DNA from 2 places in the Fictibacillus sp. 23RED33 genome. Region 2 is predicted to be linked to the other one. Evidence: predicted binding sites of a transcription regulator. Region 2 holds the regulator's gene; the other holds the start of a gene.
What was found. The regulator LexA, encoded in region 2, represses DNA repair genes until DNA is damaged. The targets are predictions, from matches to a motif close to CGAACATATGTTCG.

Region 1: the regulator LexA is predicted to act here: its motif matches at 8,969-8,982, upstream of uvrB (excinuclease ABC subunit UvrB).

Annotation. Positions count from the first base shown of each region.
Region 1 is NZ_JACZDX010000002.1:411,321-427,373, forward strand. It holds gene IHV09_RS10320 (DUF1850 domain-containing protein) at 1-122, shown strand, start outside; gene IHV09_RS10325 (TRAP transporter permease) at 175-2,100, shown strand; gene IHV09_RS10330 (ABC-F family ATP-binding cassette domain-containing protein) at 2,315-3,934, shown strand; gene IHV09_RS10335 (MGMT family protein) at 4,021-4,344, shown strand; gene IHV09_RS10340 (GNAT family N-acetyltransferase) at 4,370-4,873, shown strand; gene IHV09_RS10345 (DUF2254 domain-containing protein) at 5,026-6,402, shown strand; gene IHV09_RS10350 (serine/threonine protein kinase) at 6,450-7,250, opposite strand; gene IHV09_RS10355 (hypothetical protein) at 7,272-7,457, opposite strand; gene IHV09_RS10360 (DUF2198 family protein) at 7,697-7,927, shown strand; gene IHV09_RS10365 (sulfite exporter TauE/SafE family protein) at 7,943-8,815, opposite strand; gene uvrB (excinuclease ABC subunit UvrB) at 9,057-11,048, shown strand; gene uvrA (excinuclease ABC subunit UvrA) at 11,055-13,925, shown strand; gene IHV09_RS10380 (response regulator transcription factor) at 13,971-14,648, opposite strand; gene IHV09_RS10385 (methyl-accepting chemotaxis protein) at 14,760-16,053, opposite strand, start outside.
Region 2 is NZ_JACZDX010000001.1:1,214,256-1,230,308, reverse strand. It holds gene IHV09_RS06420 (ABC transporter ATP-binding protein) at 1-895, opposite strand, end outside; gene IHV09_RS06415 (ABC transporter transmembrane domain-containing protein) at 892-2,643, opposite strand; gene mnmH (tRNA 2-selenouridine(34) synthase MnmH) at 2,782-3,828, opposite strand; gene IHV09_RS06405 (YneF family protein) at 3,917-4,135, opposite strand; gene sirA (sporulation inhibitor of replication protein SirA) at 4,213-4,653, opposite strand; gene tkt (transketolase) at 4,804-6,807, opposite strand; gene IHV09_RS06390 (HesB/YadR/YfhF family protein) at 6,981-7,265, opposite strand; gene IHV09_RS06385 (DUF896 domain-containing protein) at 7,370-7,609, opposite strand; gene IHV09_RS06380 (YneB family resolvase-like protein) at 7,670-8,314, opposite strand; gene yneA (cell division suppressor protein YneA) at 8,333-8,599, opposite strand; gene lexA (transcriptional repressor LexA) at 8,760-9,374, shown strand; partial or broken gene IHV09_RS06365 (hypothetical protein) at 9,821-10,330, shown strand; gene IHV09_RS06360 (rhodanese-like domain-containing protein) at 10,387-10,683, opposite strand; gene IHV09_RS06355 (sulfite exporter TauE/SafE family protein) at 10,777-11,619, opposite strand; gene IHV09_RS06350 (LysR family transcriptional regulator) at 11,723-12,562, shown strand; gene glnA (type I glutamate--ammonia ligase) at 12,604-13,938, opposite strand; gene IHV09_RS06340 (MerR family transcriptional regulator) at 14,012-14,413, opposite strand; gene IHV09_RS06335 (aminotransferase class I/II-fold pyridoxal phosphate-dependent enzyme) at 14,550-15,818, opposite strand; gene hflX (GTPase HflX) at 15,820-16,053, opposite strand, start outside.

The DNA.
Region 1 (16,053 bases), on a different contig from region 2:
TCCTTCTTAAAGGTCATGAATATCCCTTTTCTGGTTTAAGTGAAAAAGGATCTTGGGTTTCAATAAAAGTAGACAACTTGAATATATGGCAAAGGTTGATAGGAGGGAAAAAACTTGGATAAGAACAAGCATAACGAGCGTGAACAAATATCAGATCAAGCTGTACAAGAGCTGATGGAAAAGTATGATCCGGAAGCAGGGTTTCGGAAATTAAAAGGTGTTCTTTATTGGATTACACTCATCGGTCTTATTACCTTTTCACTATTTCAACTCTATACAGCTATTTTCGGAGTGTTGCCTGCACAGCTGCAAAGAACGATTCATCTCGGCTTTGCACTAACTTTAATCTTTTTGCTATTTCCAGCTTCTAAAAAGAAAAAAGAAGGTAAGCCACTTTTTCAAGTCGCTTGGTATGACATGATCTTGGCTGTCTTGTCTATAGCGGTAGGATCGTATTGGTACATATTTATGGACGATCTTGTGATGAGGGTCGGAAGGTTAACGACTCAAGATTTCCTAATAGGGGTACTCGCGATCTTACTTGTTTTAGAAGCAACGAGAAGGGTCGTTGGGTTGCCAATCACGATTATTGCAGGTCTATTCCTGCTTTACGCGTATATGGGACCTTATATGCCGGGCTTCTTAGAGCATAAAGGTTTGACGATTGAACGGATCGTAAGGACGATGTTCTTTACAACAGAAGGTATTTTAGGAACACCACTCGCGGTTTCATCAACGTATATCTTTCTGTTTCTCTTATTTGGAGCCTTTCTCGTAAAGACAGGAGTGGGCGAATATTTTAATGACCTATCCATCGTTATCGCAGGAAGACGAGTTGGGGGACCTGCTAAGGTAGCGATTTTCTCGAGTGCTCTACAAGGAACGATCAGTGGAAGCTCGGTTGCTAACGTTGTAACTTCAGGGGCTTTTACGATTCCGATGATGAAACGTTTAGGTTATGATAAAAACTTTGCAGGAGCAGTTGAGGCAGCTTCCTCTACTGGTGGTCAAATCATGCCTCCTGTCATGGGCGCTGCAGCGTTTCTGATGGTTGAATTTATCGGAGGCGGTATTACCTATTGGGATATCGCCAAAGCCGCTGCCATTCCTGCCGTATTATACTTTGCAGGAATATGGATCATGACACATTTCGAAGCAAAACGTATCGGTCTTAGAGGGTTATCTCGTGAAGAGATGCCTGAAACGAAAAGAGTTATGAAACAAGTGTATCTGTTGATTCCGATCGTTGTGGTTATTCTCTTGCTTATGAGTGGTATGAGTGTAACAAAAGCTGCGCTGTGGTCCATCGTGAGTGCAATCGCGGTAGGGATGTTCAATAAGAAAACACGCATGGGGCCGAAGCTCTTTCTTGAAGCGTTAGCAGATGGCGCGAGAACGGCTCTTGGTGTTGCAGCGGCTACAGCAGCGGCAGGTATGATCGTCGGAGTGGTCACCGTAACAGGTGTAGGTCTTAAGATGGCGAACGGTTTGCTAGAGTTATCAGGTGGGTATCTCATTCCGACATTGATCTTAACGATGATCGCATCGCTCGTACTTGGTATGGGATCACCAACAACGGCGAACTATGTCATTACATCAACGATTGCGGCTCCAGCTATTTTATTATTTGGGGTTCCTGATCTGTCAGCTCATATGTTTGTCTTTTATTTTGGAATCATCGCAGATATCACGCCTCCGGTAGCACTGGCAGCCTTTGCCGCAGCAGGGGTTTCGGGCGGTGAACCGATACGAACCGGTATTCTCTCATCAAAACTTGCCATTGCAGCGTTTATCATTCCCTATATTTTCGTTATCTCGCCACAGCTCATGTTGATTGATACAACATGGACAGAAGCGATTTGGGTGATCTCAACGGCATTTGTAGGAATGATCGCGATTGGGGCAGGAATGATCGGCTATTGGATGCGTGCTCTTTCATGGTTAGAAAGAATAGGAGCAGTTGTGATTGGATTCTTGCTGATCTATCCAGAAGGCATGTTCAGCGCGATCGGTCTTGCAGCGTTCGCATTAATGCTTGGCAGTCAGTATTGGCTTTTGAAAAAGGACAATACACAAGCACCATCTTCACCAGCGGTTTAAAAGATGATTTGCTCAGAGGCAATTGTGCTTCTGAGCTTTTTTATGTGTGCAAAGTTTAAAAAATTCAATGTGGGTAAAAGATTGTAAGGTTATACCTCTCGTATTTATGATACAATCAGTAAGTATGCATTTTTGTAGGATACGGATTTGAATATATGTATGTAGGCTGATAGAGATAGTTGGTCAGTTATATATAAAAAGGAGAGATATCCAAATGATTACGGTAACTAACGTTGGTCTTCGCTACGGCGACCGCAAGCTGTTTGAAGACGTTAATATAAAGTTTACACCAGGAAACTGCTACGGCTTGATTGGTGCGAACGGTGCGGGTAAATCTACATTCTTAAAAATTCTTTCTGGTGAGATCGAAGCACAAACAGGTGACGTTCACATGACGCCAGGCGAACGTCTAGCCGTATTGAAGCAGAACCACTTTGAGTATGAAGATCAAGAGGTAATGCAGACAGTTATTATGGGCCACGCTCGTCTTTATGAAGTGATGCAAGAGAAAGACGCGATTTATATGAAAGCTGACTTCTCAGACGAAGATGGAATTCGTGCAGCTGAACTTGAAGGTGAGTTTGCCGAACTGAACGGTTGGGAAGCTGAATCAGAAGCAGCGATCCTTCTAAAAGGTCTTGGTATTAAAGAAGATCTTCACACAAAGAAACTAGCTGAACTAACAGGTTCTGAAAAAGTAAAAGTATTGCTTGCACAAGCTCTTTTCGGTAAGCCGGATGTTCTACTTCTGGATGAGCCGACGAACAACTTAGACCTTCAAGCAATCCAATGGCTAGAAGATTTCTTGATCAATTTTGAAAACACAGTCATCGTAGTATCCCATGACCGTCACTTCTTAAACAAAGTATGTACGCACATGGCTGACCTTGATTTTGGAAAGATCCAGATCTATGTGGGTAACTATGATTTCTGGTATGAGTCTTCTCAATTAGCGCTTCGTATGGCACAAGATCAAAACAAGAAAAAAGAAGAAAAAATCAAAGAACTTCAAGCTTTCGTTGCGCGATTTAGTGCGAACGCATCTAAATCAAAACAAGCGACTTCACGTAAGAAGTTATTGGATAAAATCTCTTTAGATGATATCCGACCTTCTTCTCGTAAATATCCGTATGTGAACTTTGGCATCAACCGTGAGATCGGAAATGATCTTCTTCGTGTTGAAGGGCTAACAAAAACGATCGACGGCGTAAAAGTACTTGATAACGTGAGCTTTATCATGAACAAAGACGACAAAATTGCTTTTGTAGGTAAAGAAGAGATCGCCATCACAACTCTATTTAAAATTTTAATGGGTGAGATGGAAGCGGACAGCGGAACATACAAATGGGGTGTAACAACGTCTCAAGCGTACTTCCCGCGTGATAACTCGAAGTACTTTGCTGGCAGCGAGCAGACTCTTGTTGACTGGCTTCGTCAATATTCTCCTGAAGATCAAACGGAAAGCTTCCTTCGCGGATTCTTAGGACGTATGCTCTTCTCAGGTGAAGAAGTAATGAAAAAGCCGTCTGTATTATCTGGAGGAGAGAAAGTACGTTGTATGCTTTCTAAGATGATGCTTAGCGGATCAAATGTATTGATCATGGATGACCCTACGAACCACTTGGATCTAGAATCGATCACAGCATTGAACAACGGATTAATCGGCTACAAAGGTGCATTGATGTTCACATCACATGACCATCAGTTCGTTGAAACGATTGCGAACCGTATCATCGAGATCACGCCTAAAGGAATTCTTGATAAGCAAATGTCTTATGATGAGTACTTGGCGAATGACGAGTTGAAGAAGCAGCGCCAATTGATGTATCAATAAAACAACGAAGGAGTGTTAAGTCTGATCGTAGATTTAGCACTCTTTTTTTTGTTTGGCTATTTGTTTAATAAAAGTGAGGAGAAATGATGGAACCATTTACTGAGAAGGTCATTAAAGTCATTAAAAGTATACCGAAGGGACAAGTCATGACTTACGGACAGATTGCCGGTGTAGCTGGAAATCCGCGAAGTGCTAGACAGGTCGTGCGTATCCTTCACTCTTTGAGTAAGAAGCATGATCTGCCTTGGCACCGGGTAATTAATGCAAAAGGTGAGATCGGCATTCAAGATGAGGAATTGTTTTTTACGCAAAAGTCACTGTTAGAGAGTGAAGGCGTGCAATTTAAAGGGAAAAATAGAATGAACATCGAAGCATACAGGTATTCGCCAGATTGCGAGGATTATATTTAATTAGCATTGATAGGGAGAAATGAGTATGCATATCAAACAGAATCCGGTAATAAAAGTAGCAGAGTTAAGGGATAAAGAAACGATCCATAATCTTATGCAGTTTTATTTTTATGATTTCTCAGAGTTTATCGACATTTACGTCGATGACAATGGAGTTTTTGGTCAGTATGCTTATTTAGATAACTATTGGCAAGAAAGTCGTCGCTTCCCTTATCTGATCGAATGGGAAGGAAAGGTAGCAGGATTTGTATTAGTAAGTGAAGTACAAGAGGAGATCAATCAACACTGGTCGATCTCAGAATTTTTTATCATGAAAAAATTCAGGCTTGGTGGTTTGGGTAAACTTGCTGCTTATCAGGTATTTGAAAAACATAAAGGAGATTGGCAAGTTTCTCAAATAGAAGCGAACAAACCTGCACAAACATTTTGGAGAAAAGTGATCGGTGAATACACGAGTGAACAGTATAAAGAGCGTAATGAAGAGAGACGAGTCATCCAATCGTTCTGCAATAAAATAATCCAGAAGTGACGTGCGATTCTATTCAATAGAATTGCTTTTTTTATTGTGATAAACCGATAGAAAGTTTGACTTTTTTTTAATAGGGCAAAATAGGGTAGGAGCTACTTGTATCTGGAGTGTTCCCAAATAACTGTTGTTTTTACTTCTAAGGGGATGTACACATGTTTAGATTGAACCTGTTAGATAATTATTTAAAGAAATATACAAAAATGTCGGAGAGGGAACTATCACATACGGTGCAATCAAATATGTGGTTTACTCCCGTGCTCTACATGATATTTTCTGCACTATTAGTGACTGCCACATTAACGACTGATCTAAAGTACGATTTAGGAGATCAAATGCGTCCGTTTTTTGCAGTCGATTATGATCTTACACGAAATCTAGTAGGAACGCTTACCGCTGCAACTCTAACTTTGACCACTTTCACGTTTAACTTGATCTTAGTTGTGTTTACGACGTTTTCTGGACAGTTTTCTCCTCGTATGTTGAAAAACTTTATAGCTAGTAAATCAACTCAGCGTGTTTTAGGTATATTTACCTCAAGTTTTATTTATATGTTGTTGAGTTTTTTATTTTTGAACAAAAGAATGGCCGAATATTATTTTGCTGTTCCTTTGGCGGCGGCTATTATTGCTGCATTTTCAATGGGAACCTTTATCTTTTTTATCAATCATGCTGTTGCTTGGCTTCAAGTGAATCAGATGACATATGACATGAAGAATGAAGCGTTGTACATCGTAAAGAGTACATTAGAGGACGAAGTGGATCCTTATAAAGTGGATGATTTAACTACGGTAAACAGTGAGATATGTGAAGAAAGCGGCAATACAATCTCAGCGCGCAAATCGGGTTTTATCCAACTGGTGGATTTCATTTCTATCATGAGAGAAGCTGAGCGAGATGATATTGTCATACGATTGGAGTATGCGATCGGAAGCTATGTGTATGCTACAACGCCATTTATCACCTATTGGAAAAAAGGTGAGAATGAAGTGGATGAACAAAAATATTTAGCGCTCATCAGTATTGGAAGAAGGCAAACAGAAGTTCAAGATATCGAATTTAGTATTAATAAACTTGTGGAAGTTGCGATTAGATCGCTTGGAAATAATGATCCAAAAACAGCGATTAACTCCATCTATCAACTAGGTGAAGTTCTTACTACGATTTCACGTGGATCCATTTTTTCAAAGTATTTGGTAGATAAACAAAATAATCTGCGCGTCGTTTTACAAGAACGAGATTTTAGCCATTATTTATACAATGCTTTTGGATATATTCGCCACTATGCAAAAGATAATGTGATAGTATGTACGGAAATACTGAAGGTTCTTGATCTGATGGCAAAATCTCTAAATAAGCGTGATTATAATGCAGTCTGGGAATTCGGGATTTTAACCGCAAGCGGATTAGAAAATCAATTCTTATTTGCTTTAGATTATCAACAATTTCATCGAGCGCTGCAGAATCTTTCCGTGACGACAAATCATGAAAAAGAGTATGAGGATTTCTTATTTAAAAGTAAACAACCATAGATGCAGCTATAGAATATGAAAAAGCCCGGTATCAGTACCGAGCTTTTTTATATGGAGCGCAATGCTTTTTGAACGTCCGATGCCGAATGAAACGGCTCGTCAAGTTGAAGCATTTTTCGAAGAACATATTTAAGTGAGGATGAAATTTCTAACTCTTCTTCCCAACTCTCCTCTTTCTTCGTTTGGGGCACGTAAGATGAGTAAAGAAGAAACAAGGCAAAATGACCGAGAGCAAACAGGTCGCTTTCCACTTTAACAGCCCGCATCCGAAGTTTCTCCGGATGCTCATGTGGATCTTCAATCTCATGGTCTATGTCTGATAAATAACAAGCAAGCCCAAAATCAATCACGATCAGTCTTTTATTACGTTGGATGATGTTTGGAATTCGAAGGTCTCGATGTATGATCCCTTTCTGGTGAAAGCGTTCTGTAATAGTTAAAAGCTCTAGCAATATCGAGATTGTTTCTTTTTCGTTGAATGTTTGATTATCACGAAAAATTAGGTCTTCGAATGTGTCTCCCTTGATCCATTCCATAGCGATAAAGTGACCTTGTTCATCTTGAAAGGTATTCAATAGCTTCGGCACAGGGTGTTTCTGCAGTGCTTCTAAAATTTGAGACTCTCTTTGGAAAGAAAGAAGACCTGTTGTTGTCTTTGCTTTAGTGTTCCGAAGCTGTTTTAGTACGATGATCTCATCTGTATGCGTATCAAGTACTAGGTACGTAATACCGTAACTACCCATTCCTAGAACTTCTTGAATAAGATATTGATCATGAACAAGGTTTCTAGCTTTAATAGGTCTGTCCCAAAACGTTCTTTGCATACCTTTCCATAGTTCAGCTATCATGTTGTTTGAATGCTACTCAGATCAGGAGCTAAAGAAGCTGCTTCTCTTTTTCTTTTTATAATGCTTGTGTCCATATCCACCATAATGCTTCTTGCCAAAATCACTGCTGCTGTATTTCTTGTAGCTTTTCTTATATTTGTAGCCTGAGCTGCTGTACCTCTTATGGCTGCTTTGACCTAATAGTGATTTTAATAGTTTCTTTAACATGAAAAATCATCTCCTTTGAAGATCCTTGTTAATCATATTCGTCCTTTTCAAGCATTATCCTACTGTACGTACTTTTAAACAAAAAGTTTCAAAGAGAAGGGGTCTGACCCCAAACAATTTATTTCCCGCAACAATTTCCTTGTTTTTGTCCAGTGAGTTTTGTTAAATTTAGAGAGGTATAATAGAACGTTTACAAAAGTTATGTTTTTTGGTGTTCAAGGAGAGGGGTTCTTCGTTTCATGTTGGAGTATATTGTCGCAGCTTTATTGCCGTTTGGTCTACAGCTGCTATTTAATAGAGTGTTGTTTACTAAGTACTTACCTTTAGCGATTACTGTTGTTATCTTAATTTTTGGTTTTGATGGCTTGAATCAACCGTTGCCTCTCCAAATCGTTGCCGTAATTTCTACGATCATAGGCTTCTTACTGGGACTTAAAATTTATAACAAACAAAAAAGAAAAGTAAGATAAAAAAAGACGTCACCTTCACGAGGTAGACGTCTTTCTTTTTGTATGAGTGATCGTTTCTTTTAAGAAAAGTACGAGCATGGATAGCACATATAGTGTGATGATACCTAGACCAGCTTTATCAAGATGAACGAGCTTCAGTACTACTGAGCTTAAGATCGTGATGTAGAGAGCACCTAGATATTTTTGAATCTGTTCGCTGGAATAGATGGTTGTGAGCTTTGCACCTAGTTGAGTCCCGACCAACGCCCCTAAAATAAGCAGGAGGCCAAGTTTATAATCAATCTGTACACTTGATGCGTACGTTAAGAAACCAGCACTTACGATGAAAAACACACTGACTAAGCTCGTCCCAACCGCTTTTCTAGAAGGGAACTTCATTAAAGAAATGAGCATTGGAACCATTACAAATCCTCCGCCGACTCCTAATGTCGTAGAAATGAATCCTCCTGTAAATCCAATAAAGACTGCTTTTGGCCAAGAGAAATAGATCTCAGTAGTGCTTTGCGCTAGATTCTTGCGTTTTGTTTGCTTATAAAGCAGGGAAAGAGCAAAGTAGGCAAGAAGAACAATATAAAATATTGGGATGATTGTATCGTCGTAACCCATCTTCTCTAACCATACTACAAGTGGATGAGCGACCTGTGTGGCAACGATTCCTACAATTCCTAAAACAGCAGCAGTTTTCCATATAATATTCTTAAATCTAAGATGAGCAGCAACGCCTGAAACACTTGTCCCGATTGAGTACATAAGACTCGTCCCGATCGCTGAAAGAGGCGGGAGACCGAACAAGATTAGAACAGGTGTCAGAATAAAGCCACCACCTATTCCGAAAATGCCTGAAAAGATGCCGATGCATAAACCTAGCAGTATATAAAAAAACTCCATTTTAAAACTCCTTTAAAGGGGACACACCTTTTACAATTTTTCCGAAAGCCTTGGTAATGCTAGCGGGAAATGGGGTCAGACCCCACACAATTCATTTCCCAACAAGCGCCTACCTTTAAGTATAACACTTTACTTTCCTTCCAGAAACTTCTGCGAATATTTGTTCGTAATTATTAGGTTTTTGGATATGGGCTGTGCTATAATTTGAGTAACCAGAATTTAGGAACGGAGGTTCGGTTTTGTGAGTCAAAGTCAATTGTTCGAAATCAAATCAAACTATCAGCCACAAGGGGATCAGCCCGCAGCGATCCAACATCTTGTGAACAATATAAACGCAGGAAAGAAGAGTATGACCCTGCTTGGTGCGACCGGAACAGGGAAGACGTTTACGGTATCCAACGTTATTCAGGAAGTAAACAAACCGACTCTTGTTATTGCTCATAACAAAACATTAGCCGGACAGCTTTACAGTGAGTTGAAAGAATTTTTTCCGAACAACGCAGTTGAGTATTTTGTATCGTATTACGATTATTATCAGCCAGAAGCGTACATCGCACATTCTGATACGTATATCGAAAAAGATGCAAGCATTAATGATGAGATCGATAAACTTCGCCACTCGGCTACTTCATCACTTTTTGAACGCAAAGACGTTATTATTGTGGCCAGCGTATCGTGTATTTATGGTCTAGGTTCACCTGAAGAATATAAAGACATGGTGATCTCCTTAAGAGAAGGAATGGAGAAAGACCGTGATCAGCTTTTACGTGATCTCGTAGATGTTCAATACAACCGAAATGATATTAACTTTACTCGAGGTACGTTCCGAGTTAGAGGAGATGTCGTGGAAATCTTTCCAGCCTCACGTGACGAACATTGTCTTCGTGTGGAGTTTTTTGGTGATGAGATCGACCGAATTACAGAAGTGGACGCACTAACAGGCGAAATTCTAGGTGAACGTAAACACGTTGCCATTTTCCCGGCTTCCCACTTCGTAACACGTGAAGAGAAAATGAAGGTAGCGATCAAGCGCATCGAAGCTGAGCTTGAAGATCGCCTAAAAGAATTGAATGAAGCTGGAAAACTGTTAGAAGCACAGCGTCTCGAACAGCGTACAAGATATGACCTAGAGATGATGGCGGAAATGGGCTTTTGCTCAGGGATCGAGAACTACTCGGTTCATCTGACGCTTAGACCATTAGGGTCGACGCCATACACACTTCTAGACTATTTTCCTGATGATTCACTGATTGTTATCGATGAGTCCCATGTTACTCTTCCACAGATTCGTGGAATGTTTAATGGAGACCAAGCGAGAAAAGGGGTTCTTGTCGATCACGGGTTCCGACTGCCTTCTGCAAAAGATAACCGACCGTTAACGTTTGACGAATTTGAGCGGTATACAAAGTTTCAGCATATTTACGTATCAGCAACACCAGGGCCGTATGAGCTCGAACACGCACCTGATCCGGTTGAACAGATCATTCGTCCAACAGGACTCCTTGATCCTACACTAGAAGTTCGTCCGATCAAAGGTCAGATCGATGACTTGCTCGGTGAGATCAACGAAAGAATCGCAAACAAAGAACGAGTTCTTGTTACTACTCTAACGAAAAAGATGTCTGAGGATCTTACCGATTATTTTGTAGAGCTTGGTATAAAAGTTCGTTACTTGCATTCAGAAATTAAGACGTTAGAACGGATTCAGATCATCCGTGACCTTCGTCTCGGTGTGTTTGATGTACTCGTCGGAATAAACTTGTTGCGAGAAGGACTGGATATACCTGAAGTGTCTCTCGTTGCGATTTTAGATGCAGATAAAGAAGGCTTCTTACGTTCAGAGCGTTCGTTGATCCAAACGATCGGACGTGCCGCGCGTAACTCAAACGGTCACGTTATCATGTATGGAGACAAAATTACGAAATCCATGCAGATTGCGATCGATGAAACGCAGCGCAGACGTCAGAAGCAGATGGAGCACAATGAAAAGCATGGAATCACACCTACTACGATTAAAAAAGAAGTGCGTGATGTGATTCGTGCAACACAAGCTGCCGAAGATACAGAAACGTATACAAGTTCAAAAGCTCCTAAGCAAAAGATGAGCAAGAAAGATCGCGAAGCGTTTATCGAGCGTATGGAAAAAGAGATGAAGGATGCTGCAAAGAACCTTCAATTCGAGCGTGCAGCTGAGCTTCGTGACCTCATACTTGAGTTAAAAGCGGAAGGATGATTGCAGTTGGCTACCAACCAAAACATAGTTGTAAAGGGTGCTAGAGCCCATAATTTAAAGAATATAGATATTACGATCCCACGTGATAAGCTGGTTGTTTTGACCGGCTTATCTGGTTCGGGTAAGTCTTCACTGGCTTTTGATACTATCTACGCAGAAGGGCAGCGTCGTTACGTTGAATCTCTATCTGCTTATGCCCGTCAGTTCCTCGGACAGATGGATAAGCCAGATGTGGATTCGATTGAAGGACTGTCACCGGCGATTTCGATCGATCAGAAAACAACAAGCCGTAATCCTCGTTCAACAGTTGGAACGGTTACGGAAATCTATGATTATCTTCGACTTCTATTTGCTCGTATCGGACGACCAGTATGTCCTGTTCATAACGTGGAGATCACTTCCCAAACGATTGAACAAATGGTAGACCGGATTTTAGAATATCCTGAGCGTACGAAGCTTCAAATTTTAGCACCTGTTGTTTCCGGTCGAAAAGGGGAACATGTTAAAGCGCTTGAAGATATTAAGAAGCAAGGGTATGTTCGCGTCCGCATAGACGGTGAGATGCGTGAGATATCTGAAGAGATTAAGCTTGAAAAAAATAAAAAGCATACCATTGAAATCGTGATCGACCGTATCGTTGTAAAAGAAGGAGTCGCTACTCGTCTAGCTGATTCTCTTGAAGCAGCACTCAACCTTGGTGGAGGAAGTGTTGTTGTTGATGTCATGGAAGAAGAGGAACTTTTATTCTCTCAAAATCACGCCTGTCCTCATTGTGGATTTTCGATTGGTGAACTAGAACCACGCCTGTTTTCATTTAACAGTCCGTTCGGGGCGTGCTCTTCATGTGATGGTTTAGGAGTAAAGCTTGAAGTGGATCCAGAGCTCGTTATCCCTGACTGGAGTCGTTCTTTACGTGATAACGCCATCGCACCTTGGGAGCCCATCAGCTCTCAATATTATCCGCAGCTTTTAGAGAGCATCTGTAACCATTTTGGTATTGATATGGACGTACCGGTTGAAAATCTTCCAAAAGATCAGATGGATAAAATTCTGAACGGAAGTAAAGAGTACCTTACTTTCACGTACAAAAATGATTTCGGTCAGGTACGAAAGAACGAGATTCAATTTGAAGGTGTATTAGGCAACATTCAGCGTAGATACCGTGAAACGAGTTCAGATTATATCCGTGAGCAGATGGAAGGATATATGGCGCAAAAGCCATGTCCAACATGCAAAGGGCATCGTCTGAAAAAAGAAGCTCTTTCTGTTCTGATCAATGGAAGGCATATCGGTGAAACGACTTCTCTTTCCATTACAGAAGCAAAAGAATTCTTCGATAACCTTGATCTGACGAATAAAGAACGTGCGATCGCGAAGCTCATTCTACGCGAGATCGTGGATCGCTCAGGTTTCTTGATTAATGTAGGACTAGACTATCTGACGCTAAGCCGAGCAGCTGGTACTCTATCTGGTGGTGAAGCACAGCGTATTCGACTTGCGACTCAAGTTGGGTCACGATTAATGGGTGTGCTTTATATTCTAGATGAGCCATCTATCGGTCTTCATCAGAGAGATAATGACAGACTGATTCGTACACTCGAAGAAATGCGTTCTCTTGGGAATACGTTGATCGTCGTAGAGCATGATGAAGATACGATGCTTGCGGCAGACTATGTCATTGATATTGGTCCTGGTGCAGGTGCTCACGGTGGCGTGATCACATCACAAGGTACTCCACAAGAGATTATGGAAGATCCAGCTTCGCTTACAGGACAGTACTTGTCTGGTAAAAAGTTTATCCCCCTTCCAAAAGAAAGACGTAAACCAGATGGAAGATATATTGAGGTTAAAGGTGCAACAGAAAACAATCTGAAAAACGTATCCGCAAAAATTCCATTAGGTTTATTTACAGGAGTTACAGGTGTTTCTGGATCCGGGAAAAGTACGCTTGTGAATGAGATCCTGCATAAAGCTCTTGCACAAAAGCTGCACCGTGCAAAGGACAAGCCGGGTGCACATAAGTCCATCAAGGGTCTAGAGCATGTTGATAAAGTTATTGATATCGACCAGTCTCCAATCGGCCGAACGCCTCGATCAAATCCAGCGACATATACTGGAGTATTTGATGATATTCGTGATGTGTTTGCATCAACGAATGAAGCAAAGGTACGTGGTTATAAAAAGGGACGTTTTTCTTTCAACGTAAAAGGTGGACGTTGTGAAGCATGCCGCGGTGATGGAATCATTAAAATTGAAATGCATTTCTTGCCAGATGTATATGTACCATGTGAAGTTTGTCATGGTAAACGTTATAACAGAGAAACATTAGAAGTGAAGTATAAAGGGAAAAACATCGCAGATATCTTAGACATGACGGTAGAAGATTCTGTTGAGTTCTTTGCCAACATCCCTAAGATCAATCGTAAGCTAAAGACCATTCTTGATGTTGGTCTCGGTTATATTAAGCTCGGTCAATCCGCTACAACTCTTTCAGGAGGAGAAGCACAGCGTGTAAAACTCGCGTCTCAGCTTCATAAGCGTTCTACCGGAAAAACGATCTACATTCTAGACGAGCCGACAACGGGTCTTCACGTTGATGATATCTCACGCTTACTTGTCGTACTTCAAAGACTTGTTGATAACGGAGACTCTGTACTTGTTATCGAGCATAACCTTGATGTTATCAAGCAGTGTGATCATTTAATTGATCTTGGACCAGAAGGTGGGGACAAGGGCGGTATGATCGTTGGTGCAGGAACCCCAGAGGAGTTAGCTGAAATTGAAGCTTCTCACACCGGTCGTTATCTTGCTCCGATCTTAAAACGTGATAAGAAACGGATGACTGGAAAGATCAAAGAAAAAGAAACGATTAAATAGAAGTAAGTAAAAGGACGGTGAAATGATTTCACCGTCCTTTTTCTATTAAAAGATAGGGGTTGAAAGGAAGGGTGCTATTCCTTTGATCCAGCCATTTTGATACGCTTTTATTACAGCTGAAGTCCGGTCCTTTACAGTTAGTTTTTTTAATAGAGAGGCGACATGATTTTTAATCGTGTTCTCACTAAGGAAAATGGACTGGGAAATTTCTCTGTTACTCATCCCGATTGAAAGCAATTCAAGAACTTCCCATTCTCGTTCAGTTAATAGATCATATGGTCTTGAACGAGATAATGGCTTTTTTAGAAGAATGTATTCTTCCCATATCATGAAGGACACTGCTTGTGGCATATAATTCTGTCCACAAAATAACAGTGCAATAGCGTGCATCATGAGACTAGGATCCATATTTTTTAGAAGGACACCGTGAATTTTGAAGGTTAAGCATTCAAGAAGCAAAGGACCCTGTTGATCTAAGCTTGGAACAAAAAGAACAATTCTAATTTCTTGCTTTATAAAATGCTGAATCACCTCCATCACATTGAAATGCTTGATTCCTAAATCGATAAAAACAATATCTATGTTTTTGGCCAATTTGTATAGTGGATTATGTTTATGACTTTCAATGGATGTGATTGAAATTTCATCCATTTCATTTAAAAGCATATGCTGCAAAGAATCTTTAAAGATCATATCATCATCGATCACTAAAATGTGAATCATAGGATATGGGCACCTCACTAAGTAAATATATTTCTATTAATAGAGTGAAACGTTTATTAAAAAGATGTGATGAGCTCGATAGTCCCCATTCTATAACTATGCTGTTTGATGCTATACCTTAAACTGACTAGTGGCCTCTTGTAATTCTTCTGCCATGGTAGATAAGGAATTTGCAGACGAAGCGATTTCTTCCATGGAAGCTAGCTGTTCCTCCGTTGCAGCAGATACATTCTGTGCGCCTGATGCTGATGATACGGCTAGCTCAGAAACAAAATCAATCGATTTTACAACTTGCTCTGTTCCCACAGCTACTTGTTCGGATGCAGCTGAAATTTCACTAACTTGCTGAGAGACTTCTTCGATGGAAGACAGAATCCTTCGGAATGACTCCCCCGAAGACTGAGCTAACGAGATTCCAAGTACCAACTCTTTATTTCCAAGTTCCATGGACTGTACAGCATCATTCGTATCTACTTGAATGGAATGAATTAACTGACTGATTTGATTAGCTGAGGTTGCTGACTGTTCAGCTAGCTTTCGAACCTCATCTGCAACTACCGCAAATCCTCTACCATGTTCTCCTGCTCTTGCAGCTTCTATGGCCGCATTTAGGGCAAGGAGGTTGGTCTGAGAAGAGATGTTTGTGATCACTTCTACGATTTGATCAATTTCTAAAGACCTAGCTCCTAAACTTTGTATGGCTCTTCCGGTTTGTTGTAGGGATTGATCGATGGTTTCCATTTGTTTAACCATATTGTCCATCGACTGATTACCTTCATATGCCATTTGAAGAGAATCTTGTGAAGTCGTAGATACCGTCTGAGCATTTGATGCGATTTGCTGGATACCTGCACTCATCTCACTTATGACGAGTGAACTCTCCCCAACATTTTTCACTTGATGATCTGAACCACTAGCCATCTCTTGAATGCTTCCGGCGATTTGTTGTGTAGCTTCGCTATTTTGCTCAGCACTTGCCAATAGTTGCTCTGAACTAGCAGCGACCATCTGTGAACTGCCTTTAATCTGGGTGATGAGAAGGACTAAGTTATTCTTCATCTGTTCGAATGAACGACTTAGTTCACCGATTTCATCTCTATTTTTCACAGAGATGGTTTTACCGGTTAAATCGCCTTTTGAAATAAGACCGGCTTGTTGAGAAAGTAGAAGAAGTGGTCTAGATATTAAATGAGATATATACAGTGCAACTGCAAAACCAAGCAGTACCGCAATTACTGAAAACACAGTGACGAATTTAGCACCGGCTTTAAACAATTCAACGGAAGAATTGGCTGCAGATGTCGCTCCTTTTTCATTGATTTCTATTAAAGAGCGCAGGTTGTCGTCTGCTTGAGTCCATAATGGAAATATTTCCAATTGAAATTCATTTGCAAGTTTTAAATTG
Region 2 (16,053 bases):
TAAAAGCATAAATCACACCGATCTCAACAGGAGAATTAAATGATTTGATGCCAAAAAAGGAAAGAATCATCAACAATGCAAGCATATAAACAAGATCAACGGCAGGTCTAAGCAACAAACCGTTGTATTTTATATTTCTGAATTGTGCATCATTATGTTCTTGATTGATTTTTGCAAACTCTTTTCGAAGCCTCTTTTGCTGATTGAACGCTTGTACGATGGACATCCCTTGAAGAGATTCATTTAATTTTGCATTCAACTGGCTAAGTTTTTCTCTCATGTCATAAAACGACCTAGAACTATATTTACGATACAGCCACATGATCAAAACAATGAACGGCAAGATACACAAACAGAATAGTGCAAGTTTGACATTCAAATAGAACATGAATCCAAAGATACCAAATAAGAATACGATATTTTGAACAAACGTCGAGAGTACACTTACATAAAGATCTTTAACTGCTTCTGTGTCGTTCGTAATTCGTGAAACTAAGCTTCCTACTGGTGTTCGATCAAAGAATTTTAATCCTAATGAATGGACCTTTGTATACACTTGGATCCGCAGAGTTTGAATAATGTCAAGTGCTACAGATTGGAACAAAACAAATTGAACATAGTTTACAACCGCTGAGATTATGATTAATCCAATGTATCCTGTAGCGAGTATCACCAAAGCTCTTTGTTCAAAATTTCGAGGTGTGACAAAATCGTCGATGAACGTTTTAACGAGAATTGGACCCGTTAATTCAGCTGCTGTTGCGACTAATAACAAAAAGAAGGCGAATGCCAAACGTTTTTTGTGTGGTTTTGTATAAGACATAAGTCTTTTAAAAACAGTCCACTGCTTCATTTGCTGCAATTCATCGAGTGTAGGTTCTTGCTCGGCACTCATTTGATCACACCTCCCTGTGAAATCAGCGTTTCCAAAGCTTGTTTTTCATATGTTTCTTTGTACCATCCTTCTTCGTTCAACAAGCTGTGATGAGTACCTCGTTGTACGATTGTTCCATTTTCCAAAACGATGATTAGATCGCAATGCGCGATCGATGATAGTCGATGAGCAGTTATAATCGTCGTTTGATTTTGCCGTTTGTTCTTTAATTGCTGAAGGATGGATTCCTCTGTTTTAGCATCAACTGCTGAAAGGGAGTCGTCTAGAATTAACATTTCTGGATTTTTTATCAATGCCCTTGCAATTGAGATCCTTTGCTTTTGTCCTCCTGAAAGTGTGACTCCTCTCTCACCTACTACTGTTTCATATCCATATTTAAACTGAGAAATGTCTTTATGAATCGAGGCAAGCTCTGCCGCTTCTTTTATTTCTGAAAAAGGTGAATCGACTTTTGAAAAAGCAATATTTTCTGCAATGGTAGCTGAAAATAAAAAATGGTCCTGTGGTACATAACCGATCGAACTTCGTAACGCATTCAATTTGTATTCACAAATATCGTGATTATCTAAAATAATGTCGTCTGATCTTAATTGAAATTCACGCAGCAATAACTTGCATAGTGTTGTTTTACCGCTACCTGTCTTTCCGACGACCCCAAGAGTCTGACCTCGTTTTAAAGTAAAATGGATATCACTTAAAACAGAAGCACCTGTAGTGTAAAAAAATTGCTTTAATTGAAATGAAATATCACCTTTGGGACTGTTTTCGATTGAACCATTGTCTTCAATCTCTTCTTTTACAGCAAGAAGTGATTCAACACGATCATAAGAAGCTCTTCCTCGCTCTACAATATTAAACAACCAGCCAAATGCAAGCATCGGCCATATTAACAATCCGAGATAACTAGTAAATGAAACAAGTTCTCCTATTGTTAGTTCATTACGCGTTACAAGAATCGATCCATAACCGACCGCTAGAAAAAAGGAGAATCCAATGATCAGAGATATAGTAGGGTCGAACAAAGAATCAACACGAGCAACAGCCATATTTTTCCTAACTGCATCTTTCGAGAGATCCGAAAAGCTGTCAATATCATCTTTTTCTTGACCAAAAGCTTTAATTACCCTCGTACCAGAGATACTTTCTTGCACTTTATCGTTCAAAGTTGAGAATGCTTCTTGTGCACTATGAAACCTTTTGTGCAGCATCGTACCATATTTGTTTGTTGCCCACGCCATAATTGGTAAGGGCAGAAGACTGACAAGTGTTAATTTCCAACTGATCGTTGTTGCCATTGCGATTAATGTAAAACCACCCATCATCAATGAATCTACTAGCGTTAAAACGCCATCCCCAGCAGTCTGTTGAATAGCTTGAAGATCGTTCGTAGAATGAGCCATCAAGTCTCCTACACGTCTCTTTTGATAGAACTCTTGTGATTTTTTCGTAAAATGTTCGTACAGCCTATTTCTTAGTAACATCGCCAATTTAACAGCTGAACCGAAGATTAATATTCTCCAGATATACCGAAGAACATAGATACCTATCGCAATGCTGATTAAAACTGCAGCATATTTCCATAAGATCTCTTCGGTTATCGTACCTTCTTCAATATGATCGACAATGAGCCCGACCACTTTTGGAGGGACCAATAATCCCAGTGACACGAAGGCAAGCATTACGATTCCGCCTATATACCGCCACTTTTCTTGTTTAAAATACCACATCAACTGCAGAAAAACCCTCAACGCCCGTTCCCCCTTGTTTCTATATCAAAACAATTCTAGTTTACCAATATATGAAAATTCCGAAAAGGAAAAAGTTTCACAAAAATAGACCCCATTAAAAGGGCCTTTTTGAAATCATCTGTAACTGATTTAGATTTTTTAGGGCAAATACTGATCTAATACGTTCTTTACTTTTGTATAGACGCCTTGATAGGAATCACTATTCAGTTTGATGCACTCACTTTCATATTGCTGTTGTGCGTAATCATATTTAGGATCATAATAATTCTCAAGCAGCAGTGATACTACATTTTCATAATTTAACGTTTTCAGGTTTTCTTGAATGTCTAACATGATTGCTGTGGGAATTCTTTTTGACAGCTTATTGACCGCTTCAATAATCTCATCTTTATGCAGAAGCGGCTCGTACACATTACAAATATATTTAACCCTTAAATGAAAAGGTAGCTCCACATGAATTCGAACACCGCTGTATTTACCTTCTAACAGAAAATTGGGAACGACTACTCTCCCAATACGTTTACTCTCTGATTCAATAATAATCGCTGTAGATTTCTCCGACTTCTGAAGTTGTTCATAAAGTCTTGATTCAAACTTCTTCTGCGAAGAGGGGTGTTCTCCGATCTTTCCGAAAATCGAGCCTTTATGTCCTGCCATTTCTTCAAGGTTCAGTACTGGATATCCTTCTTCTTGCAGTTGTTTCAGTAGTTTCGTTTTCATCGTACCAGTATGACCTTCAAGTACGATGATCTTTCTTGGTTCAGCCTCCATCTCTCTAAAAAAAGCATCAATCTTCTTTCTATACGACCGTATGCCTCCATCGAGCTGTAGGGTCTTTATCCCCATCATGCTCATCGTTTGAGCGATACTCCTTGAACGAAATCCACCTCTTGCGCAATAGATAACAACCTGTTTTTCAGGATTTTCTTTACTTTGGGAATTTATCTGATTATATAAAGACGGAAGTTTGGGTGCAACAACTTGCAGTCCACGCTCCATCGCAGCTTCTTTACTTTCCTGTTTGTACAACGTCCCTATTTCTGCTCTTTCCTCATTTGAAAATATACTCACATTAAACGCACCAGGAATATGGTACTCTTCAAATTCTTTCGGAGATCTTACATCAAAAAGCAAATAATGATTTGCATCTATCTCATCTATGGAAATCGTCTCAACGTTGTTCATTGCCATCATCCTTTATTGATACATAACGCTATTTGTAAAGAGAACGAAAACAAGCACCCGATTATTCATCAGGGTGCTTGTCCAACTCTTACTTCATCTGCTTGTTCATAGCCTGCATCATTTGATTAATTTTCTTCTGTGAAGGCTTTTGCCCCATCTGCATCATCATCACACGCAACATATTTTCATTAATCGGTGGATTTTTTTGTAAATAACTCATCATATACTTGCGGGCAATAAAAAATCCGATCGCAACACCTGCAATCAGTGAGAGTGCACACACAAGGATTATCATACCAGTACCCATTGTTAAAACTTCCTCCTTCATGTTGTCTAGAACTAGTTTACTACAAGTTTACCTACACATACAAGATTGAAAGAGAATTAAGTGGCATAGACCATGTTCAATTTAAACGGTGAAAGCCATCCAAATTTTCTTTCACCATAGTCCATCGCAAGAAAGTAAGGTTCATATTGGCGAAGCGCCTCAAATATAATCGTTTCTGCTTCAAAGTTTCCGATACTGTAAAGGTGGATATATTGATCAGTGAGTTCTATTCTCACGATGCTATCTTTGCAAGATAAAGAGTATGTTTCTCCTTCTGAACGCCATTCCTGTGCACCACTTAAATGGTTCCAAAAGTGTTTTTCTAGTTGAGAAACAGATAATAGAGAGGTTATGTAACTGATCTGCTTTTGTAGGATGGTTTTAGATAAGCCATTTGAGCGCTGTTCTTCGAAAAACAACTGAAACAGCTTATTTTCCTTGCCATAATAGGAATGAGCAACTTCTTTTGTGATTAGATAGATATAAAATTCTCTCATGAACAAGCTCCTCTCCAATCATTTTCTAAAAGTATATACAATATACGTAAAGAAGCTTGTCTAAAAAGGTGTGCAGATTCTAACTACTTTTGTCGAATCAGTAAGAAAAGGAGGTTTCCTCTCGGAAACCTCCTTATTCATGCGAATTTTTTATTTATTTAACATGTCTTTAACACGTTTTACGATGTTCTCTGGAGTAAATCCGAATTCTTTTTGAATGACTTCTCCAGGAGAAGATGCACCAAACGTATCGATTGTTAGCGTATCTCCTTCAAGGCCAACATATTTATGCCAACCGAGTGAAGCTCCCATTTCAATCGCTAAACGCTTCGTAATATTCTTTGGAAGTACAGATTCTTTATAGTCGTTATCTTGCTTATCAAAACTTTCCCAAGATGGCATAGAAACGACTGAAGCTGAAATTCCTTCTTTTTGAAGTAGTTCTTGTGCAGCAACTGCAATACTAACTTCAGATCCTGCAGAAAGAAGCAATACATCTGCATCAGCTTCAGCTGGCGAAACAACATAAGCTCCTCGCTTAACACCTTCATAAGCATTCTCTTTTGTGTTCTTTAAGATCGGTAGGTCATGACGGCTTAATACCAATGCAGTCGGCTGGTTCTTGCTCTCAAGCGCTAATTTCCAAGCTGCGTTTGACTCATATCCATCAGCCGGACGAATCACGTTAAGATTTGGCATCGCACGAAGAGAAGCAAGTTGCTCAACTGGTTCATGAGTTGGACCATCTTCTCCTACCATTACACTGTCATGCGTTAATACATACGTTACAGGAAGCCCCATTAGAGCAGATAATCGAATAGCAGGTCTTACATAATCAGAGAACACAAAGAATGTTCCACCGAACACATTCAGTCCGCCATGCAGAGCCATTCCGTTCAGTGCTGCTCCCATAGCGAACTCACGAACACCAAACCAGATGTTACGTCCGCTGTAGTCGTTGCGACTGAAATTATTTTCGCCTTCAATAAGTGTTTTATTTGATCCTGCTAAGTCAGCAGATCCACCAAATAGTGATGGCACACTCTTAGCTAAAGCATTGATCGCCTTACCTGAAGATGAACGAGTAGCTATAGCTTTGTCGTAGTCAGGAAGGTCTTTGTCCCAATTCTCAGGAAGATTTCCTTTGATCGCTTCTTGAAGCTCGTTAGCTAATTCTGGATAAGCTTCTGCATAAGCATCGAATTGCTTGTTCCACTCTTCTTCTTTTGTTTGTCCTTCACTCTTCAGTTGTTCAAAGTGTGATTGTACTTCTTCAGGAACATGGAAATCTTGCTCAAACGTCCATTTGTACGCTTCTTTTGTTAGTAAGATCTCATCTTTACCTAGCGGCGCTCCATGAGAAGCAGATTTTCCTGATTTATTTGGTGAACCATGTCCGATCACAGTCTTCACTTCAATAAGAGTTGGCTTGTTAAGTTCTTCACGGGCTTCTGATAGTGCTTTTTCGATCTCATCAAGATCTGTTCCATCTTCCACATAAAGAACTTGCCAGCCATAAGCTTCAAATCTTTGTTTTACACTTTCAGAGAATGAGTGATGAAGGTCCCCATCCAAAGAAATATCATTTGAATCGTAAAGTACGATCATTCTACCAAGCGCAAGATGACCTGCAAGTGAAGCTGCTTCAGCAGAAACACCCTCCATAAGGTCTCCATCACCACAGATAGAATAAGTAAAGTGATCAATCACTTCATGTCCATCACGGTTATATTTTGCAGCTAAGTGACGCTCAGCCATAGCCATACCTACAGCCATCGCAATCCCTTGACCAAGCGGGCCAGTTGTTGCTTCAACACCAACCGTATGACCGAATTCTGGGTGACCTGGAGTCTTACTTCCCCATTGTCTGAAATTCTTCAGATCATCAATTGTTAAACCATATCCACTCAAATGTAGCAAGCTATATAACAACATCGATCCATGTCCTGCTGATAGTACAAAACGGTCACGGTTGAACCATTCAGGATTTGCAGGATTATGGTTCATGAATTTAGACCATAAGCTATATGCCATAGGCGCAGCACCCATCGGCATACCTGGATGCCCTGAGTTCGCTTTTTCTATGCTGTCGATAGAAAGTGTTCTTATTGTATTAATTGCTAATTCATCAATAGTTCGTGACAAAAAAATCATCCCTTCATATGTACTAAACAGTTTTGACTTTCATAATAAACGTTCAAATGCAATTAGACAAGACAAACACATTTTTAACTATAGTTATTTTACCATCTACTCATGAAAACATACAAAAACCGCCTGTTATCCTACAACTTTTTCGTTGTATTAGAACAGGCGGTTAAATTTTATTATGCGAGACCTGGTAAGTGACATGAAAAATGATCCGTATTTTCATCATAATCAAGTTTCATATTCTCAACGAACCATTTATCTTCGTTTCGAACAAAAAATCGAAGACCTTCAATCTCTTGAATGTAATCGTTCTCTTCAGGCACATCAGCGGTCACACCAAGGGAAAAACCTCCCGAGTCACCACTTCCTGCATATTTTACGAAAAGTCTTAAAGCCTCTGACGCTTCTAAAGCAATATCCTTATAAAGGTTCGCAGCTGCACTTGTAATTGAAAAAGTCAAAATATTCTCCCCTTTCAAAGTTGTTATATAACAGTATATACTAATGTGTATAGATTGCAACAGAAAAAAATGCCTATTTACAGTGAGTAAATAGGCATTTCTTATTAATGTTTGAGGTTATTTTTATTATCTTTACTTCGTTTTAATTTTTCAGGTGTTACATCATCCCCGTTCGGATCAACAAAGGTCATACCATGCAAATCTTGAACGAAGGATTTACGGAAAACTTGTAAATATTCTTCTCGTAGTTTTTTTTGTTCAGCTTTTTCTGCTGATGTTAAATCTGATTGTTTAGATTTTCTAGACAGTTCATTTATACGTTGCATCTTATCTTTAGATAACATAGTAAAAACTCCTTTTTAAAGCATTCTTCACTCTATCCTACAGCAGAATGAAAGGAATTTCTAGTTATCTGTATTTTCCACATGTTCTTTATATCTTCTATGTACGGTTGCTTTAGACACATCAAAGCCCAGCCCTCTAAGCGTTAAAGCAATGTCATGAAATGTAAGCTTCATGTTCTTTAATCGTACGATTTCAGAGATTGGCACTTCCTTTTTGTCTCTGCCACCACCAGTTTGATTTTTTAAATTCTTTTGAGGTTTATACCCTTCTTTAACAGCTTTTCTCATTCCACGCTTGATCTTCATATTATGAAGCTTTCGTTGGTATTCTTCTACAGTAGACACAATATCAAGCACCATTTCGTCCGCTTCTGTTAATGTGTATTCTCCGTTATTAGAGAGCGTATAAACTTTAATGTTGTATTTGATCAACTGATGAAGTAATGCCATCTTAGCTTTTCCTCTACCTAAACGAGTATCATCTTGCACAAGAAGGCACTGAAACTCTCCATCCCTTGCAAGATCTAATATATTTAACAACTCTTCTCGATCTAAAGAAAAACCACTTGCTTTTTCACGGTAACAATTCAAAACTTCAAATTTAAATTGTAGTGCTAACTTCTTTAGTTCCGCTTCTTGTCTTTCTAATGAAGTTATTTGTTCATCTTTATCTGTACTAACTCTGGAGTAAATGATTGCTTTCATTGTTTAAAACCCGCTTTTTTATTTATTGACTGGTATGATTACTTTCTGACCTGGAAAAACAGCTGCCGCATTTACACTGTTCTTCTTTTCGACCCATTTTATAAATTCCCAATTGGAATAATGGTGCTTGGCATTATACTCTTCAGAAAGACTCCACAGTGAGTCCCCCTCCTGTATGGTTACTTCGATATATTGAGCTTCTTGTGAGGCAAGATTTGATAACGTAAAAAATATACCACCTAACAACCCTAAAAATACAATAACATGCATTGTCCCTTGTTTCATTGTGATATCCCCTTTCAACAAACGTTTGTTCGCATCTCTTACATTCATAATAACTGGAACATTTGTTCGGTGTCAACTATTTTTTCGAACTTATGTTTGTATCTCTTAATTCTCCATGATATACTTTTTATAGATAAAAAATTCGGTGAGGTGCTAAAAAATGACTAAATTATCCAGACGACAATTGGATATATTGGCTTTCATAAAAGAGGAAGTATCACAAAAAGGGTATCCGCCTTCAGTTCGTGAAATTGGAGAGGCAGTTGGCCTTGCATCAAGCTCTACCGTTCACGGACATTTAGCAAGACTTGAAAAAAAGGGGCTTATAAGGCGAGATCCAACAAAGCCAAGAGCAATTGAAGTATTAGGTCTAGAAGACAACATCCCTTCTGTTCGTTCTGTTTCAATCCCTGTGATCGGTAAAGTTACGGCAGGTATTCCAATCAGTGCAGTTGAGAACGTAGAAGAATACTTCCCTCTACCTGAGCACGTTGTTGGGGACGAGAACGTATTCATGTTATCTGTTGTTGGTGATAGTATGATTGAAGCAGGAATTTTCAATAGGGACTTAGTTGTTGTAAAACAGCAGCCTACAGCAAATAATGGAGATATCATCGTAGCTATGACCGATGAAGATGAAGCGACTGTAAAAAGATTCTTCAAAGAAAGAAACCATATCCGCTTGCAACCTGAAAATTCATCGATGGAACCGATCATCTTACAGAGCTGTACGATTTTAGGTAAAGTAATCGGCGTATACCGAAGTATTCATTAATCTAATCCTTAATTCTGAATTTTCCTTAGAAGAAGTATCTAATTGACTAGATACTTCTTTTTTTCGTCCTATTACTTTACTAATTCATAGATTAATAATACTTTTAAAAGATCATTCATAGGCACTCCGGTACTCGACTAATGAAGGATTAGTTCTATTAATTGACTGAATATTAAGTCTTTTTATCCATTTACATATTATACCTAAATAGTTTAAATTGGCAATGTAACGAGGTTAACCAAAACTCCTTTGCTCTTCGTTTAACTTTAATCATTTTAATAACAATCGTATGAATTGATAGGAGGTGATCGAAGGGAGGACAAGTGTTATTATTTCAGAATAAAAAATTACGAATAATGGGAGTGAGAATAATGCGCAAAAAACTATATCTTTATATGATTTGTTTTGCTCTTGCCGCAGTAGTATTTTCACCTAAGACATATGCAGAAAAAGAGTATACGATTAAGTCATTTGACTACGTGAATGTGGACGGTAAAGCTGTCGAATCTAATGCTTTTAAGCTACTAGATGATCACATCAAAGTGACTATGGTACTTCCAAAACAGAATAAGAGCGGCGATTGGTTGGCATATGGATTCACAAACATGAAAGAATTAAATGCCTATATCGAAAAGGACAAGCTTAAACAACAAAAGAAAATCGATACGATGGGTACAGGTGCTTGTTGTACAGACTTTTATGAGAACAAGAACAAAGGTGGCGCCTACATTTATTGGAGAGACGGTTTTAAGAACCTCCCTTCAAGCTGGAATGATAGAATCTCATCACTAAGCACTGCATCACCTTCATCAAGCTACTCGACCACGCTCTGGCAGCATACTTCATCACAAGGCTATGGAAAAGGAGTCTTATTTAAGCACTCTGATTGGTATGGTAAGACTGCAAACATGGCATCTGACTGGAACAATATTGCATCCGCCATCGAGATCAAATGATTTTAAAACCCCTGACTTCTATGCTGTCAGGGGTTTTGTTTCTAAGTAGTATAAAGTTATTCGGTGTTCCCTTCCCATGCTTCCATACCACCTACCATATTGTTCACATTAAAACCGTAGCTTTGAAGAAGCTTATATGCCCGACTGCTTCTACCTCCAGAACGACAAACTAATACGTACTCTTTAGATTTGTCCAATTCATGTATACGAAACTCTAACAAACCTAGTGGGATATTCATGGTTGTTGGTATTTTTCCTTCTTTCACTTCAGATGTTTCACGAACATCAATCATATGAAGAGATTGCCCTTCTTTTAATTTTTTCTCAAGTTCTTTAGCCGTTAACTGTTTCACTCTCTATTCCTCCTATACATGTGACCGCAATATACCCTGATGGGGTATATTGTCAAGGTGTTCCTCTCTCCCAAATGTCAGAAGCCAATCTCATTAAACTCTTAATAATCGAGAAACTTTGTTATAAAATAGTACGATAAAGAATAGTCCTACCGCTGTGAGTAACAGTCCAAGAGACAATATCGTTAAAGATAACATTTTAAAAACTACACTCAATGCGACTACAATATAAAAGAGAGCAAGCATTTCTTTCACCCTATCTTCAGAAAACTTCTTCAAATTGAAGATACCAAATGGAGTACCAATAAGTGCTCCGACGATCAGTAGCAAACCGTGGCGATAATCCATTTCTGCTCCTCCATACACATAAGATCCGATTCCAGAGATCACAATAATCGAAGCTGCCGCAATACTTGTACCGATTGCTTTATTGAGTTCAATACCAACTTTCTTTGTAAGTAATGGTGTCATCACGAAACCACCACTAACCCCCATAAGTGATGATATGATTCCTGTAAACAAACCAATTAATGGAATCCAAGACTTTCCCCTCTCTTTTCTAACAGATTGTCTATTGGTTAAAAATTGAAGTGCGAACCAGCTCAAGATCAGAACATATACAGTTGAAATAACCGTTGATGCTCCATTTATTTTTTCGAGCCAATGTACGATTGGCACAGTTGAAACAGCCCCTATTACCCCGAATAATCCGAGTATACACGCCAAACGAACGTTTACATTTTTCATTTTTATGTGAGATAGTGTGCCAGTAACTGTTGAGCCCAATGTCAACATTAAAGAGAGTATAATGGCTCCGCTAGGTTCGTAACCAAGTACTAAAAGGACAGGAGTCAGTATAATACCCCCGCCAATCCCAAAAAAACCGGAGATAACACCGATTGCTGCTCCACCAATAATAAACAAAAGCCACTCCATTTCATAACACTTCCTTCCTCCTATCATTGTAACTCCAGTTTATTTATAATAAAAATGAATAAATATTATTGGAACCATTACGAATCTTAATGGAGGTTTCATTATGCAATTAGATTGGATCAGAAGTTTTGTGACACTTGCTCACCTAAAACATTTTACAAAAACAAGCGAATTCCTAAACCTATCTCAACCCACTATAAGCGTCCACATCAGAAAGCTAGAGGATTATTTAGGTTTGAAGCTTATTCAAAGGTCTGGAATGAATCAATCTTTTGAATTAACAAACGCTGGGGTACAAGTATTCGAACAAGGTAAGAAAATGTTAGAAATTTCAAGAACGATTGAATCAATAAAAGAAAAAAATGAAGAAATTCTACTCCGAATCGGAGCAACACATACCGTAAGCGACTTATTATTACCAGACTTCGTAAAGAAGATAAAGTTACTCTATCCATTTATCCGTCTAAAGCTCATGATTCATAATCACGAACAAATAGTCGAGGAATTACAAAAGAAGAAGATTGATATAGCTTTAGTTGAAGGAACAAGTGGATTAGATCCTTTTCAGGTAGAAGTAGTCAGCAGAGATGAGCTGCGCTTTTATGCACAGCATAAAATGTCTATTGAAAACTCTCCACTTATTCTTAGAGAGAAAGGATCTGGTACAAGGGAATATGCTGATCAACTTCTGCGTTCCGAAAGAATTGAACCGACGGAGATCATTGAAGCAAGCAGTCATTATTTGATTAAACAGTTAGCTGTTAGAGGACTTGGCATTGGATTTCTATCCTATTGGATGGTTAAGGATGAAGTATCAGAAGGAAAGCTTGTCCCACTCGATCCACATGTTGTTTATCGTCCCTTTTATGCGGTATATGCTGAAGAGTACGCCATAGGCACCATTTACTCAGAAGTATTGAAACTACTTCGGAAATTTTCTTAAGAACAAAAAAAACCCTGATAATGATATCAGGGGTAATCCTTTTAGTACATGCTCATATATTGTTCGCGTTCCCAAGGGTGAACTTGTGTACGGAACATATCCCACTCGATCTCTTTCGCTTCAATGAAGTGCTCTGTAGCATGTGCTCCTAGAGCTGTTGTTAGAACTTCGTTTTTGCTGAATAGAGTTAGGGCTTCTTTTAATGTTGCTGGAAGATCTTTGATTCCTTCTGCTTCGCGCTCTTCTTTATCCATCACATAGATGTTTCTATCGATTGGCTTTGGAGCGTTTAGCTTGTTCTTGATTCCATCAAGACCTGCTGCAAGCAACACTGCCATAGCAAGATAAGGGTTAGCCGTTGGGTCAACGCTTCTTACCTCAATACGAGTACTGATGCCGCGAGAAGCTGGAATACGAATAAGCGGGCTTCTGTTTTGCATAGACCATGCAACGTAACAAGGCGCTTCGTAACCAGGTACAAGACGCTTATAAGAGTTTACAGTCGGGTTCGTGATCGCTGTAAAATCTTGTGCATGCTTTAAGATACCTGCTAGGAAATGCATTGCTGTTTCGCTTAATCCTGTTTCAGATTTCGCATCATAGAACACGTTTTCTCCATCTTTGAATAGAGACATGTTTGCGTGCATACCTGATCCGTTCACACCGAACAATGGTTTAGCCATGAATGTTGCATGAAGACCATGTTTACGTGCGATCGTTTTTACAGCTAACTTAAACGTTTGAATGTTATCACATGTGCTTACTGCATCAGCATATTTAAAATCGATCTCATGCTGTCCAGGTGCTACTTCATGGTGAGAAGCTTCGATTTCAAAGCCCATATCTTCAAGTTCTAAAACGATATCTCTACGGCAGTTTTCACCAAGGTCAGTTGGAGCTAAGTCGAAATATCCACCTTTATCGTTTAGTTCTAGAGTCGGCTCACCCTTCTCGTCATTCTTGAATAAGAAGAATTCTGGTTCAGGTCCAATATTGAAATCAGAGAAACCTAGGTCTTCCATCTCTTTTAATACGCGCTTTAAGATTCCACGAGGATCTCCATCAAACGGATTTCCGTCAGGCATGAAAATGTCACAGATCAAACGTGCAACTTTGCCTTTTTCAGAAGTCCATGGGAAGATCATGAATGTATCTAAATCAGGATAAAGATTCATATCTGATTCTTCTATTCTAACGAATCCTTCAATAGAAGATCCATCAAACATCATCTTGTTCTCTAAAGCTTTTTCAAGTTGACCAATCGGAATCTCAACATTTTTGATAACACCCAATAAATCAGTAAATTGCAAACGGATAAATCTTACGTTTTCTTCTTTTACCATTCTTAAGATATCTTCTTTAGTGTACTTAGACAAATCTTTCTCCTCCTTTAAATATAAAGCGCCTGGTTATGGCGATTGTTCACATCGTAAGTATTATTAAATGATTTTAATGAAAAAACCTGGATAGTTCGCCTTGAATCAATGAGGTTTTTCCATGTCTGCCAGCATGAATCAATTCCCTTTTTAACCTGCGATGAAGCGCAGATTCGGAAATTTGTTGAACACCTTGCACATTCGGCTGGTTCTTAATTAATTCTGCTGCCTGTTCATTTAGCTCAAAGACTCGTTTGATACCGGCTAAATTCACACCTTGTTCAAGAAGTGCTTTGATCTCAAGAAGTTTATCGACATCATTAAATGAGAATAAACGACGGTTCCCTTCAGTTCGTGCAGGATGAATAAGATCATGCTCTTCGTAATAACGAATCTGACGAGCTGATAGTTCAGTCAGCTGCATGACGATGCTGATGGGGAACAAAGGTAAGTTCCTACGATTCATATCGTTCATATTGCCTACCTCCTTTCAACTTCTTTTTATATCTTATGTCACAAAAGCTCACATGTCAATCCTAATGTTAGAAAAATTAACATCAAAACAAAAAAGAGGCTTACCGCCTCTTTTTCTTGTTTCTTTTAAGGATAAGTTATCTACTAATAAGCCCTTGTGTTAAAAGTTCATCGACAGCTGATAATACGGCAATCTTAACATGTTCATACGTTAGCCCACCCTGCACAAACGCTATGTATGGCGGTCTGATCGGACCATCAGCTGTTAGCTCGATGCTTGCACCTTGAATAAAAGTACCCGCTGCCATGATTACATCGTCTTCATAACCAGGCATATAATCAGGGTATGGAATCGCATAAGAGTTGATCGGAGATGCCTTTTGAATAGCTTGACAGAATTTGATCATACGCTCTCGATCATTAAAGACTACAGATTGGATAAGATCTGTTCTCTTTGCATCATATGAAGGACGCGTTTCCATTCCTAATTCTTCTAAGAAAGCAGCTGTAAACACCGCTCCTTTCAATGCTTGTGCCGTTACATGAGGCGCAAGGAAGAACCCTTGATACATCTCTTGAAGACTGTAAAGTGACGCTCCTGCTTCACGGCCGATTCCAGGGGAAGTTAATCGGTAAGAGATCCTGTCGATCAAATTCTCTTTTCCAGCGATATAGCCACCTGTTTTAGCAAGACCACCGCCAGGATTTTTAATCAAAGAACCTGCAATTACATCGGCTCCTGCTTCGATCGGTTCTCTTTCTTCAACAAACTCTCCATAACAATTATCCACAAATACGATCACATCAGATTTGATTTCTTTTACGAAAGATATCATTTCTTCTATTTCATTCACTGTAAAAGATGGACGATCAGCATAACCTTTTGAGCGTTGAATTCCGATCACTTTCGTTTTTTCCGAAATTGCACGTTGGACTTCTGTAAAGTTAATCGCTCCTTCAGAAGTCAGATCTACATGTTGATACGAAATGTTGTAATCTTTTAAGGACCCTTCACCCGTTCCCCTGATCCCTACGATTTCTTCGAGCGTATCATAAGGTTTACCCGTGATATAGAGGAGTTCATCTCCAGGACGGAGCATTCCGAATAAAGACAGAGTGATCGCATGAGTACCAGAGATGATTTGTGGCCTAACGATTGCAGCCTCTGCTCCAAAAACATCCGCATATACCTTTTCGAGAGTATCACGACCCGTATCATCGTATCCATATCCTGTTGAAGGATGAAAATGGTGATCTCCTACTTGATTGTTTTGAAAGGCTCTCAACACCTTTAACTGATTAAATTCACTTTTCTCATCGATCAGTTTATGTTGTTCTGCAATTCGTTCTGTTACTTTTTCAGTAGTTTTTTTAAGTACGTCTTCATTTTGAAACTGTGAATACATGTTATTCTCCTTTGTTGCTGATGGACGGAATGGAAGAGGAAGATAACGCGTATCCCTTGCATTCATAGACCAATTCTTCTTTATTGAATTCTTGTGTGATAAGTATGGTTTCTCCACGAAGTTGTGATAGAAGCTTACCATCATGTGCTAAAACTTTAACTTCATAGTATGTCATCTGCTTCATCACTTCTTTTTCAATCGTTTCAAGTAATGAAGAAATATCCTTATTCTCTAA